Regions from separate parts of the Amycolatopsis sp. NBC_01480 genome, predicted to be linked through region 2. Evidence: riboswitches for the same ligand, from Rfam matches in the RefSeq annotation. Region 2 holds a riboswitch; the other holds the start of a gene.

Region 1 (8,748 bases), 3.8 Mb from region 2:
CGACGACCGAATTCGGGTTGAAGCTCTCCAGCCACTGCCGGGTCTGCGACAGCACCCGCGCGGGGCCGGACTCGCCGAACGCGGCCTCGATCAGCTCGCTCGCCTCGCCGGCGCGGTCCAGCGCGTCGGACATCGACACCCGCCAGGACAGCTCGCGCGTCGGGTCGTTCGGGCCGGAGCCGAGCACCAGCCGCCGCTCGTCCGGGTCGACCAGGACGAACCACGGCAACGGCACCGTCCAGGTCGTGGTCAGGGTGTGCGCGGCCATCGTGGTCAGGTCGGCCATCGCGGCCTTCGTGCGGGACCGGGCGCGGTCGGCGGAGACCCCGCCGGCGTCGAGCACCGCGTTCTTCAACGCCGGGTGCGCGTCGCCGAGGAAGGTCACCAGCGCGGCGGCCGAGCGGGCCCGCAGCTCGAGCGGGCAGACGAACGGGCCCTCCACCGGGTGCCCGGACGGCAGCTCCTCGGGACCGAGCACCAGCACGTCGTTGAGCAGGCTGGGCGACGGTCGCCCGTCGGACAGCTCGGCGGGCAGCAGCCGGGACGGCGCAGCGACCTGTGACTTGAGCCACATGTGCTGCTCTCGTTCGCCGATGGCGGCACGGCGCAGCTTCGCCGCGGCCACGGCTTCGCGCAGCCGCTCGTCCGGCGGGTCACCCAAGGCGAGCAGGGGTTCGTACACCCGCAGATAGGCCACGAAGGGACGGAGCACCAGTGCATCGTGGCACGCCCACCTGCGCCGATCCCCACCGACAGGCCGGTAACCGGCGTCCGGCGGACACTGTCGCGACCGGCACACCGTGCCACGTCGCATCGACCCCCCTGGACACGGTACGGTGTGACCAGGAAACAACTGTCGAGACGATGCGGGGCCGCCGATTCCCCCGGCCGCCCCGCCCCTGTGCGAGGGGGTCGAGCCATGGGGCGCGGCCGGGCTAAGGCCAAGCAGACGAAGGTGGCGCGCGAGCTCAAGTACAGCTCTCACGAAACCGATTTCGATGCTTTGCAGCGCGAGCTGTCGAGTAGTTCCTCGGAGAACAGCCACGAGGACGACAAACAGTACGAAGACCCGTACGACGACGGGTACGACGAATACCGTCGTTGAGCAGGCATGACGCGCGAGGGTGGTTCCGGGTGCGAACCCGGGCACGCCCTCGCGCGTCGTGTGCTGCCCATTTTTCGTGCCCACGAAGGTGTGAAGGAGCGAGCCGGTGAGCGACGTACAGCGTGTTGGAGTGGTTGGCGCGGGCCTGATGGGGTCCGGCATCGCCGAGGTGCACGCCAGGTCCGGCATCGACGTCATAGTCACCGAGGTGAACCAGCCCGCGCTGGACGCCGGCCAGGCCCGGATCGAGAAGTCCCTGCAGCGCGGGGTGAAGAACGGCAAGCTGTCCACCGAGGACGCCGAAGCGGCGCGCGGCCGGCTGCGGTTCACCACCGAGATCGGCGAGTTCGCCGACCGTGACCTGGTGATCGAGGCGATCCTCGAGCAGGAGCAGGCCAAGGTCGAGGTCTTCCGCCAGCTGGACAAGATCGTCGAGCGGGAGGACGCGGTGTTCGCGTCCAACACCTCCTCGATCCCGATCATGAAGCTCGGCATGGCCACGGCCCGCCCGCAGCAGGTGGTCGGCATCCACTTCTTCAACCCGGTGCCCGTGCTGCCGCTGGTGGAGCTGGTCCCGTCGCTGCTGACCAGCGAGGAAACCGCGCGCCGCGCCGAGGAGCACGCCACCAAGGCGTTGAGCAAGACCGTGATCCGGTCGCAGGACCGCGCCGGGTTCATCGTGAACTCGCTGCTGGTGCCGTACCTGCTGTCCGCGATCCGCATGATCGAGTCCGGCTTCGCCTCCGCCGAGGACATCGACCGCGGCATGGAGCTGGGCACCGCGCACCCGATGGGCCCGCTGCGGTTGTCCGACCTGATCGGACTGGACACCATCAAGGCCATCGCGGACTCGATGTACGCGGAGTTCAAGGAGCCGCTGTACTCGTCGCCGCCGCTGCTGCTGCGCATGGTGGACGCGGGCCTGCTGGGCAAGAAGTCCGGCCGCGGGTTCTACTCGTACGCCTGACAACTTTCGTCGCCCCGGCCGGATACTTCCTCGGCTGGTGAACGGCCGCGCCCGATCGGTTCACTGACGGGCATGGAACCCACCTTCGTCTTCGCCGCGGGCGCCAACGGTGTGTCCGCTGCGCCCGTCGAACTGTTGCTGCGCGGGTACCGCGGTGTCGGCGTCCCGCAGCCGGGCGGGCAGTTCCGGCGCTCGTACCAGGCGCCGCAGGACCTGACCGCGTTCGCGACCGAGCCGTCGCCGCTGGCCGGCCGGACGGTGGCGGACGACGTGGCGGCCACCGTCGAAGTCATCCGGCGGGTGGCCGGGCACGGCCCGGTGGTGCTGGTGGGCGCGAGCATCGGCGGCGCCCTGATCACGCTGGCGGCCGAGCAGGTGCCGGAACTGGTCTCGACGCTGGTGTACGACACGGCGTTCTGCTGCGTCGACCTCGCGACGCCGGGCGACTACCTGGCCACTCCCGAAGCGGCTGACTCCCAGGGCGGCGCACTGCTGGGATTCGCGGCCGCGGACCCGGCCGTGGTGGCGCCCTCCGCTGCAACTGGCGCACGGCGTCGGAGCCACTGCTCACCGCCGCCTACCAGGCGCTGGCCGCGGACTCGACCGAGGCGGAGTTCTACGCCCTGCTCAACTCGTTGTCGCCGGACGACCTGGCCGACCGCGGCGCGACCGATTCCCGCGGCACGCCGGAGCGCTGGGGGCGGATCCCGCGGGTGTACGTTCGCCATCTCCAGGACCGCCTCCTCCCGCCGGCCCTGCAGAACCGGATGATCCGCGAGGCGGACGCCGCGACGCCGGGTAACCCGTTCGTCGTCCATGACCTGGACACCGCGCACTTCCCGAGTGCCGCCGGCATGGCAGCGCTGGTGGAGATCCTGGACGGGGTGGGCCGCGGGCTCAGCTGACCGGGCCGAACGCGGCCCGCCGCGCGGCGCGGCGCAGGACCAGCAGGATGGCGGGCCCGAGCAGCAGGATGGCGGCGAGGTTGGTCAGCGCGCGGCCGGTGTCCCAGCCGATCGTCGAGGTCAGCACCGTGAAGACCAGGAAGCGGTGCAGGTTTTCCGCCAGCGGCGCGCCCGGCACGAAGTCCAAAGCGGACGATCCCGCCAGGAACGGCCAGGTGAACATGCTCATGGCCAGCCCGTAGAAGTACGCCGCCAGCACGCCGTAGACCGCCAGCATCGCGATCTCCCAACGGCCCTTCACCCGCGACGGCAGCAGCCCTGCCCCCATCCCCACCATTGACGAAGCCAGCATCTGGAACGGCAGCCAAGGCCCGACCCCACCGGTGAGCAGCGCCGACGCGAACAGCGAAGTCGCCCCCAGCACGAACCCGAACCCCGCCCCGAACACCCGCCCGGCCAGCACCAGCAGGAAGAACACCAGCTCGATCCCGCCCGTGCCGGCCCCGAGCGGACGCAACGCCGCGTCGACCGCCGAAAGCACGCCCAGCAGCGCCAGCGCCTTCGAATCCAGCCCGCCGCTCGACAACTCGGCCAGCACGATGAGGATCAGCACGGGCAGGGTGGCCATGAAGACAAACGGCGCGTCCATCCCGTGGCCCGTTCCCGGGGTGGTGTTGACCAGCAAGGGCCAGCAGAACATCAGCAGCCCCAGCACCACCGCCGCGCCGAGCAGCAGCCCGGTCCGCCAGCGGACCCGGATGGCGGGCTGCAGGAAATCGGTCATCGCGCCGGCCCGCTCATGGCTCCAGCGCCTTCGCGACCTCGTCCACGGTCAGCCATTCCTCCGGGGCCAGGATCTTCGCGACCTGTGGCGCGAAGGCCGGTGAGGACACAACGACCTCCGCCGTCGGGCCGTCCGCGACGACCTCGCCCTCGGCCATCACCACCACGCGGTGGGCGGCGGTCGCGACGAATTCCACGTCGTGGGTGGCCAGGAGGATGGCGTGGCCCTCCGAAGCAAGCGAAGCGAGCACGGACGCGAAGTGCCGCTTCGCCGGGTAATCGAGGCCTCGGGTGGGCTCGTCGAGCAGCAACGCCGGAGGCGCGGCCGTCAGCTGCACCGCAAGTACCAACGCCAGCCGCTGCCCCTCGGACAGGTCACGTGGGTTGAGCGCGCCGTCGACGCCGGGGACGAGCCGGTCCAGCAGCGACCGCGCCGTGCCCGCCGCTGCCCCCGATTCCTTGTCCGCCTGGGCGCATTCGGCGTCCACCGTCTCGAGGTACAGCAGGTCCGCCGGGCTCTGCGGGACGAGGCCGACGCGCGTCCGGGCCGCCCGCGGCTTCAGCCGGGCCGGGTCCTCGCCCAGGACGTCGACCGTCCCGCCGGAGCGCGGGCCGCTGCCCTGCAAAGCCCACAGCAGCGAGGACTTCCCCGATCCGTTGCGCCCCATCAGCGCCACGACCTCACCCCGGCCCAGCCGCAGGTCCACCCCGCGCACGGCCAGGACGTCGCCGTACCGGACCTGCACCCCCGAAGCCCGCACCACCGTTTCCCCGGAGCCAGAACCAGAGCCGGAAGGACGCGAGAACGGAGCCAGCCGAGTCCGCAACGGGCCCGCCAGCCGCCGGGCGTCACGCACCGAGAGCGGCAGCGGCGACCAGCCCGCCAGCCGGCCCAGCTCGACGATCGGCGGCGCGACGTCCGCGAAGGCGAACACCTCCGCGGGCGGCCCGGAGGCCACCGAGCCGTCGCCGGGCAGGTACAGCACGCGGTCGGCGTACTGCGCGACGCGCTCCATCCGGTGCTCCGCGACGACCACCGTGGTCCCCAGGTCGTGCACCAGCCGGGTGATCGCGGCCAGCACCTCCTCGGCCGCCGTCGGGTCGAGCGCGGACGTCGGCTCGTCGAGCACCAGCACCCGCGGGTGCGCCGTGAGCACGGAGCCGATCGCGACGCGCTGCTGCTGCCCGCCAGAAAGCGTCCGAAGGGGACGGTTCCGCAGGTCCGCGATGCCCAGCAGGTCCAGCGTCTCCTCGACGCGCTTGCGCATCACGTCCGGCGCGACAGCCAGCTGCTCCATGCCGTACGCCAGCTCTTCCTCGACGGTGTCCGTGACGAACCCGGCCAGCGGGTCCTGCCCGACCACCCCGGCCACGGACGCCAGCTCACGCGGCGGGTGCGTTTCCGTGTCCAGCCCGGCCACGCGCACGCGCCCGGTCAGCCGGCCGCCGGTGAAGTGCGGGACGAGCCCGTTGATCGCACCGAGGAAAGTCGACTTGCCGACACCGGTCCGCCCGGCGACGAGGCACAGCTCGCCCTCCTCCACCACGAGGTCCACATCGGACAGAACGGGCCTCGCGGCACCGTTGTAAGTGACCCCGACGTGGGAGAACTCGATCATCGGGCGACCTCCAGCAACGGCACGGGACGCGGCGCCAGCCAGGCGGGCAGTGCCCCGATCAGCACGGACAACACCGGCAGGACCGGCAGCGACGGCCACTCCAGCCCGGTCGGGTACAGCCCGGCGGGACCGGCCGCGAACAGCAGCGCGCACGCCCCGACGCCGCACAGGACCACCAGCGTTTCGGGCAGCCGCCACAGGTCGGGCCGGTACGCGGTGCGCCGGACACGACGGCCGCCGAGCACGAACCCCGCCCCCGCCACCACCAGCCCGGCCGCCAGCATCGGCAGGCCGAGCCAGGTCGACGTCCCGTCGAGCACCCCGTACACCCCGACGGCGACGCCGATCATCCCGGCGAGCACACACACCGCGATCAGCGCGCGCACCCTCGGCGCGAGGTAGCCCCGCCGCCCGTAGCCGCGCGAGTCCATCGCCGCGGCGAGCAGGAGCGAGCGGTCCATCGCGTCCGCGAGCACCGGGACGAAAATCCCCTTCACGACGCGGAAGCCGCGCGAGCGTCCCGCTCGCAACCGCCGGGCGCGCCGCACCCGCTGCACGCTCTCCACCAGCTGCGGGGCCACCGAGAGCGCGACCGTGACCGCCGTGCCCACCTCGTACAACGCCCCGGGAACAGCCTTGAGCAGGCGTTTCGGGTTCGCCAGCGCGTTCGCGGCGCCGACGCAGATGACGATCGCGGCGAGCCGCAGCCCGTCGTAGAACCCGCCCAGCAGCTCTTCGGCCGACGTCGGCCCGAGCAGCGTGATCCCCGCGGCGGCCGCGGGCAGCGGGATGGTCGGCAGCGTGAACAGCACGTGCCCGCCGTCCTCGCCGCCGATGAGGATCCGGAACAGCACGCGCGAAGCCACGATCACCGCGCCGATGTACGCGTACAGCCGGAAGGCCAGCGCCCACGGCGCGTCCGTGCGGCGATGGGCGACCACGAACCCGGCCACCGCGATCACCAGGCCGAGCAGCAACGGGTTCGTGGTCCGGCTCGCGGCGACGGCGAGCGCGAGCGCCCACACCCACCACGCGCCGGGGTGCAGCGCGCGGGGGCTGCCGGTCAGCGGGGCCCGCGACCGGCCGCGCGGCTCACGAGCGGTCCGCGCCACGCCTGCGCCGCAGCCCCGTCACCACCCCGGCGGCCGCGATCAGCACGATCACCACGATGCCGATCACCAGCCCCCACGGGAAACCACTGTCCGAGGTGGACTGACTGGCGGGCGCCTGGGCCGGCGCGTTCGCCTGCCGGACGGGCGCGGTCCGCGGCGGCGGGTAGTCCGCGAACGCCTTGTTGTGCGCGAACGACCAGCCCTCGAAACTGCCCGCCGGCGGCTTCCAGCCCTGCACGCCGACCTGGCTCGACTCCCACTTGCCGCCGTTCGTGGCGGTCCAGAAGCTCCACGACGCGCTCTCCGGCGGCATGCCGGAGCACGACTGGTCGGCGGGCTTGCCCTCGATCTTGCAGATCAGCGCCAGCCCGTACTTGCCGGCGCCGGCCAGGTCCAGGCCCGCGTTCTGCATGGCCGTGACGCCGTTCTCCTGCGGCCCGGGCGCGCAGCGGATCAGCGTGTCACCGCCCAGGTCCTGGTAGTCGACGATCACGGTGACCCCGGTGGCGTCCGGGCAATAACCCGCGGTGCCCTTCCCGGGCACGGTCGCGGCCGCCGGGCCGGCCCCGGCCAGGCCGGCGGTGAAGAGCAGGGCACAGACGGAGAGAACTCGCCCCCAGGCGAGCGAAGGAACAGACATCGGTTGACGAACCTCGCATCGAGTCGGACCACGGCGGGCGATCCGGCTCACGGCCTCGACCAGGCCGATCACGGTTGCGGGTCAGCGCCGGAATCACACCGGCTTCCCCCGTTCGTGGTGTAGAACGCACAGACGTTAGCCCACCGGAGGGACCCGCAGGAAGCGAGAACGGACACACCTACACTTCCGGGCGTGGGACTCGGACAGCTGCGCGTCGGACTCGTCGGAACCGGTCCGTGGGCGACCACGGTGCACGCGCCCGGCCTGGCCGATCATCCCGGCACGACGCTCGCCGCCGTCTGGGCCCGCCGCGCCGACGCCGCGAAGGAGCTGGCCGACGCCCACGGGGCGATCGGCACCGATCAGCTGGACGAGCTGTTCTCGCAGGTCGACGCGCTGGCGTTCGCCGTCCCGCCGGCCGTGCAGGCCGAGCTGGCGGTCAAGGCCGCCGAGGCGGGCAAGCACCTGATCCTGGAGAAGCCGATCGCCGCCGACCTGGCCGGCGCGCAGCGGCTCGCCGACGCCGTGGCCGCGAACGACGTCGCGTCGCTGGTCATGCTCACCCTGCGGTTCTCCACGCAGACCCGCGAATGGCTCGAGGGCATCACCCGCGCCGGCGGCTGGCGCGGCGGCGGCGCCCGCTGGCTCTCGGGCGCGCTGCTCGGCGGCCGGTACGCGACTTCGGCCTGGCGCCAGGACACCTCCGGCGGCGCGCTCGCCGACATCGGCCCGCACGCGTTCGACCTGCTCGACGCCGCCCTCGGCCGGATCACCGACGTGCTCGCGGCCCACCGCGGCGAGGACGACCTCTGGCAGCTGCTGCTGGCCCACGAAGGCGGCGCGACGAGCACCGCGACGCTCTCGCTGCACCTGCCGGTCCAGCCCACCGTGGTCGAGATCGCCGTTTACGGCGAGCACGGATACCGGACGCTCGGCCGTAAAGCAGGCACGGCCGGGGAGTCCTACACCGCCCTGCTGGACGACTTCGCGGCGATGATCGCGAGCGGCACCACCACTCACCCGTGCGACGTCCGCCGCGGTCTGCACCTGTCTTCGATCATCGAGCGGGCCCGCGAGCTGGCCGAGTAGTACACAGGCCGTCTTCGCTAATTTCCGTTGTGAAATAAGACTTTCGCGTAAGCGCCCGGAATCCTTCCACAGGGTTGTCCACAGCATCCACTGTGGACGGTCCGCGCCTCGACCGAACCACGGGAAGCCGTTTCGCGCCACCGGAAGATCACCGAATAGTGCGGGCCACTGGGCATGCCAAGTGGATCTTGTGGTGCGAAGGTTGATCTTGGGAGGGCGGGAAGAAGCAGTTCAGAGGGGCTCTGAGAAGGGAAGCGCATGGGTGCTTTGCTGCGCGCTTTCTGGGGGATGATCCCGTTGACGGCCATCGCGCTGCCCTACGCGCTGATCAGCTGGCCCCTGCTCACGGCGAGGAGGCGGCGAAGAACCGGCATCCGCCACGCCTCCCTGACCTCCGCGGTCGATGTCGCCACCGTGACCCTCGGCGTGCTGGTGGGCTTCCTGGTGCTGATGCCCGTGGGCGACGCCGACACGAGCACCCTCGACCTGGTCCCCGGCGCCGACCTGTCCGACGCGCTGTCCGACGAC
Region 2 (8,748 bases):
CCTCGTCGTCGGACACCACCCCGAGCGCCGTCCACGTCATCCGGCGCGACGGCACCGTCTCGCCGTTCGACGCCGGCAAGATCACGGTGGCGCTGACCAAGGCGTTCCTCGCGGTCGAGGGCGGCGACGCGGCCGCCTCCTCCCGCGTGCACCACGTGGTCGCCGAGCTGACCGAGCAGGTCGAGGCCTCCCTGCTGCGCCACGCCGGTCCCGAGACCGCCCTGCACATCGAGCAGATCCAGGACCTCGTCGAGCTGGCCCTGATGCGCGGCGGGCACCACAAGGTCGCCCGCGCGTACGTGCTGTACCGCGAAGAGCGCGCGAAGGCCCGCGAAGCCGCTACGCCGGTGCCGGCCGAGGTCGCGCTCAGTGTCAAGGGCGTCGACGGTGTGCTGCGCCCGCTCGACTGGGCCCGCGTTTCCCACGTCGTGGGCGAGGCCGTGGCCGGGCTCGAGGACGTCTCCGCCGAGCCGGTGCTGACCGAGGCCAAGCGCAACCTCTACGACGGCATCAGCGCCGACGAGCTGGCGCTGGCCCAGATCATGGCCGCCCGCGTGCTGGTCGAGCAGGAGCCGAACTACTCCTACGTCTCCGCCCGGCTGCTGCTGGACAAGCTGCGCGGCGAGGCCCTGAGCTACCTGGCCGCCGCCCCGCGCCTGGCCAGCCAGGACGAGATGGCCGCCGAGTACCCCGTCTACTTCCGCGCCTACCTGCGCCGCGCGGTCGAGCTGGAGCTGGTCGACGGCGAGCTGCTGCGCTTCGACCTGGACAAGATCACCGCGGCGATCCGGCCCGAGCGCGACCTGGACTTCGGCTTCCTCGGCCTGCAGACGCTGTACGACCGGTACTTCCAGCACCACAACGGCACGCGGTTCGAGCTGCCGCAGGCGTTTTTCATGCGCGTCGCGATGGGCCTGGCGATCCGCGAGGACGACAGGGAATCTCGTGCTATTGAATTTTACGAGCTGCTCTCGAGCTTCCACTTCATGGCGTCCACCCCGACGCTGTTCAACTCGGGCACCACGCGCGCACAGCTTTCGTCCTGCTTCCTGACCACTGTGGACGACGACCTGGACTCGATCTTCCAGGCGTACAAGAACAACGCGCTGCTGGCCAAGTACTCCGGCGGCCTCGGCAACGACTGGACCCCGGTCCGCGGGCTCGGCGCGCACATCAAGGGCACCAACGGCCAGTCCCAGGGCGTCGTGCCGTTCCTGAAGATCGCCAACGACACCGCCGTCGCGGTGAACCAGGGCGGCAAGCGCAAGGGCGCGGCCTGCGCGTACCTCGAGACCTGGCACGTGGACATCGAGGAATTCCTCGACCTGCGCAAGAACACCGGTGACGACCGCCGCCGCACGCACGACATGAACACGGCCAACTGGGTGCCGGACGAGTTCCTGCGCCGCGTCGAGGCCGACGCGCAGTGGACCCTGTTCTCCCCCAACGAGACGCCGGACCTGCACGACCTCTACGGCAACGCGTTCGCCGAGCGCTACCGCGAGTACGAGGCCGCCGCCGAGCGCGGTGAGATCAAGGTGTTCCGCAAGCTCCGCGCGGTCGAGCTGTGGCGCCGCATGCTGACCATGCTGTTCGAGACCGGCCACCCGTGGATCACCTTCAAGGACCCGTGCAACCTGCGCTCGCCGCAGCAGCACGTCGGCGTGGTGCACTCGTCCAACCTGTGCACCGAAATCACGTTGAACACCAACGTCGAAGAGGTCGCGGTCTGCAACCTCGGCTCGGTGAACCTGCTCAAGCACGTCACCCCCGAAGGGCTCGACACCGAGCGCCTCGAGAAGACCGTGCGCACCGCCGTCCGCATGCTGGACAACGTGATCGACATCAACTTCTACACGATCCCGGAGGCGCGCCGCTCCAACCTGCGCCACCGCCCGATCGGCCTGGGCATCATGGGCTTCCAGGACGCGCTGTTCGAGATCGGCGTGCCGTTCGCCTCGGCCGACGCGGTGAAGTTCGCCGACGTCAGCATGGAACACGTCTCGTACTACGCGATCTCCGCCTCGACCGACCTGGCCGAGGAGCGCGGCCAGTACCAGTCGTTCGAGGGCTCGCTGTGGAGCCGCGGCATCCTGCCGATCGACTCGATGCAGCTGCTGATCGACGCGCGCCAGGGCGACGGCCTCGACGTCGACACCTCCGCGACGCTGGACTGGGCGCCGCTGCGCGAGCGGGTCAAGACCGTCGGCATGCGCAACTCCAACGTGATGGCGATCGCGCCGACCGCGACGATCTCCAACATCTCCGGCGTCGGCCAGTCGATCGAGCCGCTGTTCCAGAACCTGTTCGTCAAGTCGAACATGTCCGGCGACTTCACCGTGGTCAACCCGCACCTGGTCAAGAGCCTCAAGGCCCGCGGCCTGTGGGACGAGGTGATGGTCAGCGACCTGAAGTACTTCGACGGCAGCCTCGGCCAGATCGACCGCGTGCCGGACGACCTGAAGGCGCTCTACGCCACCGCGTTCGAGATCGAGTCGAAGTGGATCGTGGACGCCGGCTCGGTCCGGCAGAAGTGGATCGACCAGGCGCAGTCGCTGAACCTGTACATCGCGGCGCCCAGTGGCCGCAAGCTCGACGAGCTGTACCGCTACGCCTGGCACAAGGGCCTCAAGACCACGTACTACCTGCGGGCGCAGTCCGCGACGCACGTGGAGAAGAGCACCCTGCGCGGCACCGACGGCAAGCTGAACGCCGTCTCCGCCGCCCCGGCCGCCGCTGCAGCTGCACCGGCCCCGGCTGCCGCACCGGCGCCGTCCGCCGCGGTCCCGGCCGCTGCCCCGTCGCCCTCGCCGGCGGCCGCGGTCCCGGCCGTGCCCGTCACGCCGCCCGCGGCGAAGCCGGAGCCGAAGGAGATGCCGAAGGTCGAGGACATCGACTTCGTCGCCACCGAAGGCGCCGCCTGCCGCATCGACGACCCCGACTGCGAAGCCTGCCAGTAAGGAACCCCTGAACATGACCAACGTGGAGAGCACCGGCGCCACCGGCCTCGGTGAGATCGAGGTCGGCGCCGCCCGGATCAACGTCGACGACAAGCGGATGATCAACGCCCGCGCCGACGTGAACCAGCTGCTGCCGATGAAGTACCGCTGGGCGTGGGAGAAGTACCTCGCCGGCTGCAACAACCACTGGATGCCGACCGAGGTCGCCATGCAGGCCGACATCGCGCTGTGGAAGTCGCCGGACGGCCTCACCGAGGACGAGCGCCAGATGCTCAAGCGCAATCTCGGCTTCTTCGCCACGGCGGAGTCGCTGGTGGCCAACAACATCGTGCTCGCGGTGTACCGGCAGATCACCAACCCGGAGTGCCGCCAGTACCTGCTGCGCCAGGCCTTCGAGGAGGCCGTGCACACGCACACCTTCCAGTACATCTGCGAGAGCCTCGGCCTGGTCGAGGGCGAGCTGTTCAACATGTACCGCGAGGTTCCGTCCATTTCGGACAAGGACGCGTGGGCGCTGAAGTACACCCAGCACCTGGAGGACCCGGACTTCGAGACCGGGACGCCGGAGGCCGACACCGCGTTCCTGCGCGACCTGGTGGCGTTCTACGTGATCTTCGAGGGCATGTGGTTCTACACCGGCTTCGCGCAGATCCTCTCGCTCGGCCGGCGGAACAAGATGGTCGGCATCGCCGAGCAGTACCAGTACATCCTGCGCGACGAGTCGATCCACCTGAACTTCGGCATCGACTGCATCAACCAGATCAAGATCGAGAACCCGCACCTGTGGACCGAGGAGTTCCAGGCCGAGGTGCGCGGGATGCTGAAGGACGCGTGTGAGCTGGAGGTCGCGTACGCCCGCGACACCATGCCGCGCGGCATGCTCGGCCTTTCGGCGCAGTTGTGCGAGCAGTACATGCACTTCATCACCGACCGGCGCGCGCAGCAGATCGGCCTCGCGCCCATCTTCGGGGAGACGGAGAACCCGTTCCCGTGGATGTCCGAGGCGATGGACCTGAAGAAGGAGAAGAACTTCTTCGAGACCCGCGTGATCGAGTACCAGTCGGGCGGGGCCCTGGACTGGGACTGATCCCGCCATCCGGGAATCGAGCGGGATTTGTGCCACGCTCGGCCCCGGCCGCTAGGCTCGGCCACGCCACTGGTTCGCCCAGGGCGTGGCCGAGCCTTTTTCCACGGCCACGACTTGAGCGAGGCAACAGGGAACCCGGTGTGAATCCGGGACTGCCCCCGCAGCGGTGAGTGGGAACGAAAGCCGTCACCACGGAAAGTGGTAAAGCACTGGGCGCGAGCCCGGGAAGCGACGGCGAGTAGGCGCGAGCACGGCGCCCGCCAGTCCGAAGACCTGCCTGTGGCACGCGCGCCGACGGCGTGCGTGAGTCCGGGCCTCGTGGGAGCAGGCACGACCGAAGAACGCGGCCCCCTCGCGCGTCCGGACTCGTTCGGCGAGCTCGCGAGGAGAGAGCTGTGAACACCATCGGCACCACCATCCTGGGCAGCCCGCGCATCGGGCCCGGCCGGGAACTCAAGCGCGCCCTGGAGCGGTACTGGGCGGGCCGGATCGACGCGGCGGAGCTGCTGGCCACCGGCCGTGCGCTGCGTACCCAAGCCTGGACCGGGCAACGCGACGCCGACCTGGACTCCATCCCGTCCGGCACCTTCTCCCACTACGACCACGTGCTCGACACCGCCGAGCTGTTCGGCGCGCTGCCGGAGCGCTTCACGAGTCTGGGGCTTTCGCCGCTGGACACCTACTTCGCGGCGGCGCGCGGCGTGCAGGACGCGCCCGCGCTCGAGATGACGAAGTGGTTCGACACCAACTATCACTACCTGGTCCCGGAATTGGGCCCGGACACCAAGTTCGCGCCCACCGGCAGCAAACCGCTCGACGAGTACCGCGAAGCCCGCGCGCTCGGCATCGAGACGCGGCCGGTGCTCGTCGGCCCGGTCACGTTCCTGCTGCTGGCGAAGGCGACCGCGCCGGGCTTCAAGCCGCTGGAGCTGCTCGACGAACTGCTGCCCGCGTACGCCGAGCTGTTGCGCCGACTGCGGGACGAAGGCGTGGAGTGGGTCCAGCTCGACGAACCGGTCTTCGCCGGCGACCGCACCAACGCCGAGCTGAACGCGCTGACTCGCGCGTACCACGTGCTGGCCAAGGCGCAGGACCGGCCGAAGATCCTCGTCGCCGGGTACTTCGGCGGCCTCGGCCGCGGGCTCGGCGTGCTGGCCCGCTCCCCCATCGAGGCGGTGGCCGTGGACCTGATCACCGACGAGTCCTTTGTGGACGCCGTCGCGGCCGAGGGGGCGTTGCGGGACAAGGAGGTGCTCGCGGGGGTGGTCGACGGCCGCAACGTGTGGCGCACCGACCCGGACCGAGCGTTGGACAAGGCCCGCAAGCTGCTCGGCACCGCCGCGACCGTGAGCGTCTCGACGTCCTGCTCGCTCCTGCACGTGCCCTACGACGTCGAGCGCGAGACAAGCCTCGACGGCCGGGTGAAGGGCTGGCTGGCGTTCGCGCAGCAGAAGGTCGACGAGGTGGTCCTGCTCGGCCGCGCGCTGCGGGAAGAGGACGTGGACCTCACCGCGGCCCGTGCGGCCGTGGCGGACCGCGCCGCGGCCACCGAGGTGACCGACCCGCGCGTGCGGGAACGGCTTGCCGCCCTGCGTCCGGAAGACGCCGCGCGCCCGCCGTACGAGCAGCGTGCGGCGGCGCAACAGGCCGAGCTGGACCTGCCGCCGTTGCCGACCACCACGATCGGCTCCTTCCCGCAGACCACCGACGTCCGTAAGGCCCGCGCGGCGCTGCGCTCGGGCGAGCTGGACGAGGCCGGCTACGTCGCCGCGATGCACGCCGAGATCGAGCGCGTGGTGCGGCTGCAGGAAGAGCTGGGCCTCGACGTGCTGGTGCACGGCGAGCCCGAGCGCAACGACATGGTGCAGTACTTCGCCGAGCAGCTGGACGGCTTCGCCGCCACCGAATTCGGCTGGGTGCAGTCCTACGGCTCCCGCTGCGTCCGCCCGCCGATCCTGTTCGGCGACGTCTCACGGCCGGCGCCGATGACCGTCCCGTGGGCGCGGTATGCCCAGCGGCTCAGCGAAAAGCCGGTGAAGGGCATGCTGACCGGCCCGGTGACGATCCTGGCGTGGTCGTTCGTGCGGGACGACCAGCCACTGGCCGACACCGCGCTGCAGGTCGCGCTGGCGATCCGCGACGAGGTGGGCGATCTGGAGGCCGCGGGCGTGCGAGTGGTCCAGGTCGACGAGCCCGCGCTGCGGGAGCTGCTGCCGCTGCGCGCGGCCGGGCACGAGGCGTACTTCGCCTGGGCCGTCCGTGGGTTCCGCGTCGCGACCTCCGGGGCCGCCGACACCACCCAGGTCCACACGCACATGTGCTACTCGGAGTTCGGCGAGGTGCTGCCGGCGATCGACGCGCTCGACGCCGACGTCACCAGCATCGAGGCGGCGCGGTCGAAAATGGAGGTGCTGGACGATCTCTCCGGCGCCGGCTTCGTCCGCGGGGTCGGCCCGGGCGTCTACGACATCCACTCGCCGCGCGTGCCCGGCGTCGAGGAGGTGGCGGACCTGCTGCGCACGGCCGTCGCCGCCGTGCCGGCCGGACGGCTGTGGGTGAACCCGGACTGCGGCCTCAAAACCCGTGGCTACGCCGAGGTGAACCCGGCGCTGCAGAACCTCGTGGCCGCCGCGCGCCAAGTCCGCGCCGAGCAAGCCTGAAAGCTCGTGAGTGTTTATGACGGTTCTAACCGTCATAAACACTCACGAGCCGTTCGGGCCGGACCACCCTAAAAGAGGCGCGCCGAGGTATTGCCACTGCGTCAATAAGGGTGCACGCTGGATCACGTCCCAGAGCCAGGCGGGAGATGATCCTCCATGACGAGCGCGGTCGGCAAAGTCGCCGAGGCCCTGCGTGAACGGGTGCCGCCGTTGACGGCGATCCCGTTGCCCCGCAAGGTCGACGAGCGCTGGCTCGGCGCTTCGTGGCCGGTGCGCGAGCTGGCGGCGCCGCCCGCGGGCAGCGGCCTCAAGCCGGTGCTGGGCGACGACGGGCCGCCCGTGGTCGGGCACGCGCTGGAGATGATGCGCTTCGGCCTCGACTTCAGCCTGCGCCGGTACGAGCAGTACGGCCCGGTGTCGTGGATGGGCGGCTTCGGCCGCCGGATCGTGTCGCTGTCCGGGCCCGAGGCGACACAGATCGCGTTGGTGAACAAGGACAAAGCCTTCTCGCAGGAGGGCTGGAAGTTCTTCATCGAGAACTTCTTCGAGCGCGGCCTGATGCTGCTCGACTTCGGCGAGCACCACCTGCACCGGCGGATCATGCAGCAGGCCTTCACCCGCGAGCGCCTCACCGGCTACGTCGCCCAGATGGGCCCGGCGCTGCGCGAGGGCGTGCAGTCCTGGCCCACCGGCACCAGCCCGCGGCTGTACTGGGCGCTCAAGCAGCTGACCCTCGACGTCGCCACCCGCGTGTTCATGGACATGCGCTCCGACGCGGACGCGGCGAAGATCAACCGCGCGTTCGTCAGCTCGGTGCGCGCCGGCACCGCGATCGTCCGCGCGCCGGTGCCGGGCGGGCGCTGGGCCGCCGGGCTGCGCGGCCGGCGGGTGCTGGAGCGCTACTTCGGCGAGAACCTGCCCGCGAAACGGCGCGACGACGGCGACGACCTCTTCGCCGCGCTCTGCCACGCCACCACCGAGGACGGCGACCGGTTCAGCGACGTCGACGTCGTGAACCACATGATCTTCCTGATGATGGCCGCGCACGACACCACGACCATCACCAGCAGCGCCATGGCCTACTACCTGGCCAAGCACCCGGACTGGCAGGAGCGCGCCCGGGCCGAGTCGCTGGCGCTCGGCGACGACCTGCCCGACATCGAGGCGCTGGACGGGCTCGAGACGCTCGACCTCGTCATGAAGGAGGCGCTGCGGCTGGTGGCGCCGGTGCCCTCGATGGCCCGGAAGACCACAAAGGACACCGAGGTGCTCGGTCACTACATCCCCGCGGACACGTTGGTCGGGGTCTCGCCGACGTTGAACCACTTCAGCGCCGAGCACTGGACGAACCCGCACGCCTTCGACCCCGAGCGGTTCGCGGAGCCGCGCCGCGAGGACAAATCGCACCGCTTCGCCTGGATGCCCTTCGGCGGCGGCGCGCACAAGTGCATCGGCCTCCAGTTCGGCGGACTGGAGGTCAAGGCGCTGATGCACGAGATGCTGCGGACCTACCGCTGGTCGGTGCCGGCGGCCTATACCGCGCGCTGGGACTACGTCTCGTTGCCGGTGCCCGCCGACGGACTGCCGATGCGCCTCGAATATCGTTGACGGCTTCCGCTCGACGTTGAGGGGCGCGGGCCGGGGGCCTGTCGGCATCGGGAGACACGTTCGCGCACTCAAGGTGACATGCCGTCACCTTTTGTGCAGTGTCCATCACTCGTTCAGCCGGTAGACACCCCGGATCGCGCGTGATGCCGTGGCATCACTCACGGCCAACTCATACCTAGTGTGGGTCCATGATTCCTCGCACCACGTCTGAGCTGGCTTTAGTCCGCGCATGAAGGGGTGGAGTGTGCCTGAGCCTGGTGACCAACCAGGGGTGTCCGAGGTCGCGCGCCGGTACGCGGCGATGCTGGCTGACACCAAAGGAGTAACGCTTCCCCTCCAGGACCGGGAGCGGCTCCTGCTCGAGTTCGCCCGGGACGTCATCCGGACAGCGGACCCGGTGCAGGAGGGTGCCCTGCTGCGGTTCACCACCCTG

What was found. Region 2 has a riboswitch for cobalamin ahead of metE (5-methyltetrahydropteroyltriglutamate--homocysteine S-methyltransferase). Riboswitches for the same ligand answer to the same signal wherever they lie in the genome.
Region 1: another riboswitch for cobalamin. It lies ahead of OG371_RS13675 (hypothetical protein); the one in region 2 lies ahead of metE (5-methyltetrahydropteroyltriglutamate--homocysteine S-methyltransferase).

Annotation. Positions count from the first base shown of each region.
Region 1 is NZ_CP109442.1:2,874,478-2,883,225, forward strand. Features, by position in the region: gene OG371_RS13635 (hypothetical protein) at 1-712, opposite strand, end outside; gene OG371_RS13640 (DUF3073 domain-containing protein) at 920-1,105, shown strand; gene OG371_RS13645 (3-hydroxybutyryl-CoA dehydrogenase) at 1,212-2,072, shown strand; gene OG371_RS13650 (alpha/beta hydrolase) at 2,145-2,843, shown strand; gene OG371_RS13655 (hypothetical protein) at 2,840-2,977, shown strand; gene OG371_RS13660 (ECF transporter S component) at 2,970-3,761, opposite strand; gene OG371_RS13665 (ABC transporter ATP-binding protein) at 3,775-5,379, opposite strand; gene OG371_RS13670 (CbiQ family ECF transporter T component) at 5,376-6,425, opposite strand; gene OG371_RS13675 (hypothetical protein) at 6,472-7,131, opposite strand; cobalamin riboswitch at 7,147-7,280, opposite strand; gene OG371_RS13680 (Gfo/Idh/MocA family protein) at 7,324-8,220, shown strand; gene OG371_RS13685 (VanZ family protein) at 8,479-8,748, shown strand, end outside.
Region 2 is NZ_CP109442.1:6,658,448-6,667,195, reverse strand. Features, by position in the region: gene OG371_RS31845 (ribonucleoside-diphosphate reductase subunit alpha) at 1-2,960, shown strand, start outside; gene OG371_RS31840 (ribonucleotide-diphosphate reductase subunit beta) at 2,974-4,047, shown strand; cobalamin riboswitch at 4,114-4,330, shown strand; gene metE (5-methyltetrahydropteroyltriglutamate--homocysteine S-methyltransferase) at 4,443-6,707, shown strand; gene OG371_RS31830 (cytochrome P450) at 6,864-8,315, shown strand; gene OG371_RS31825 (diguanylate cyclase domain-containing protein) at 8,617-8,748, shown strand, end outside.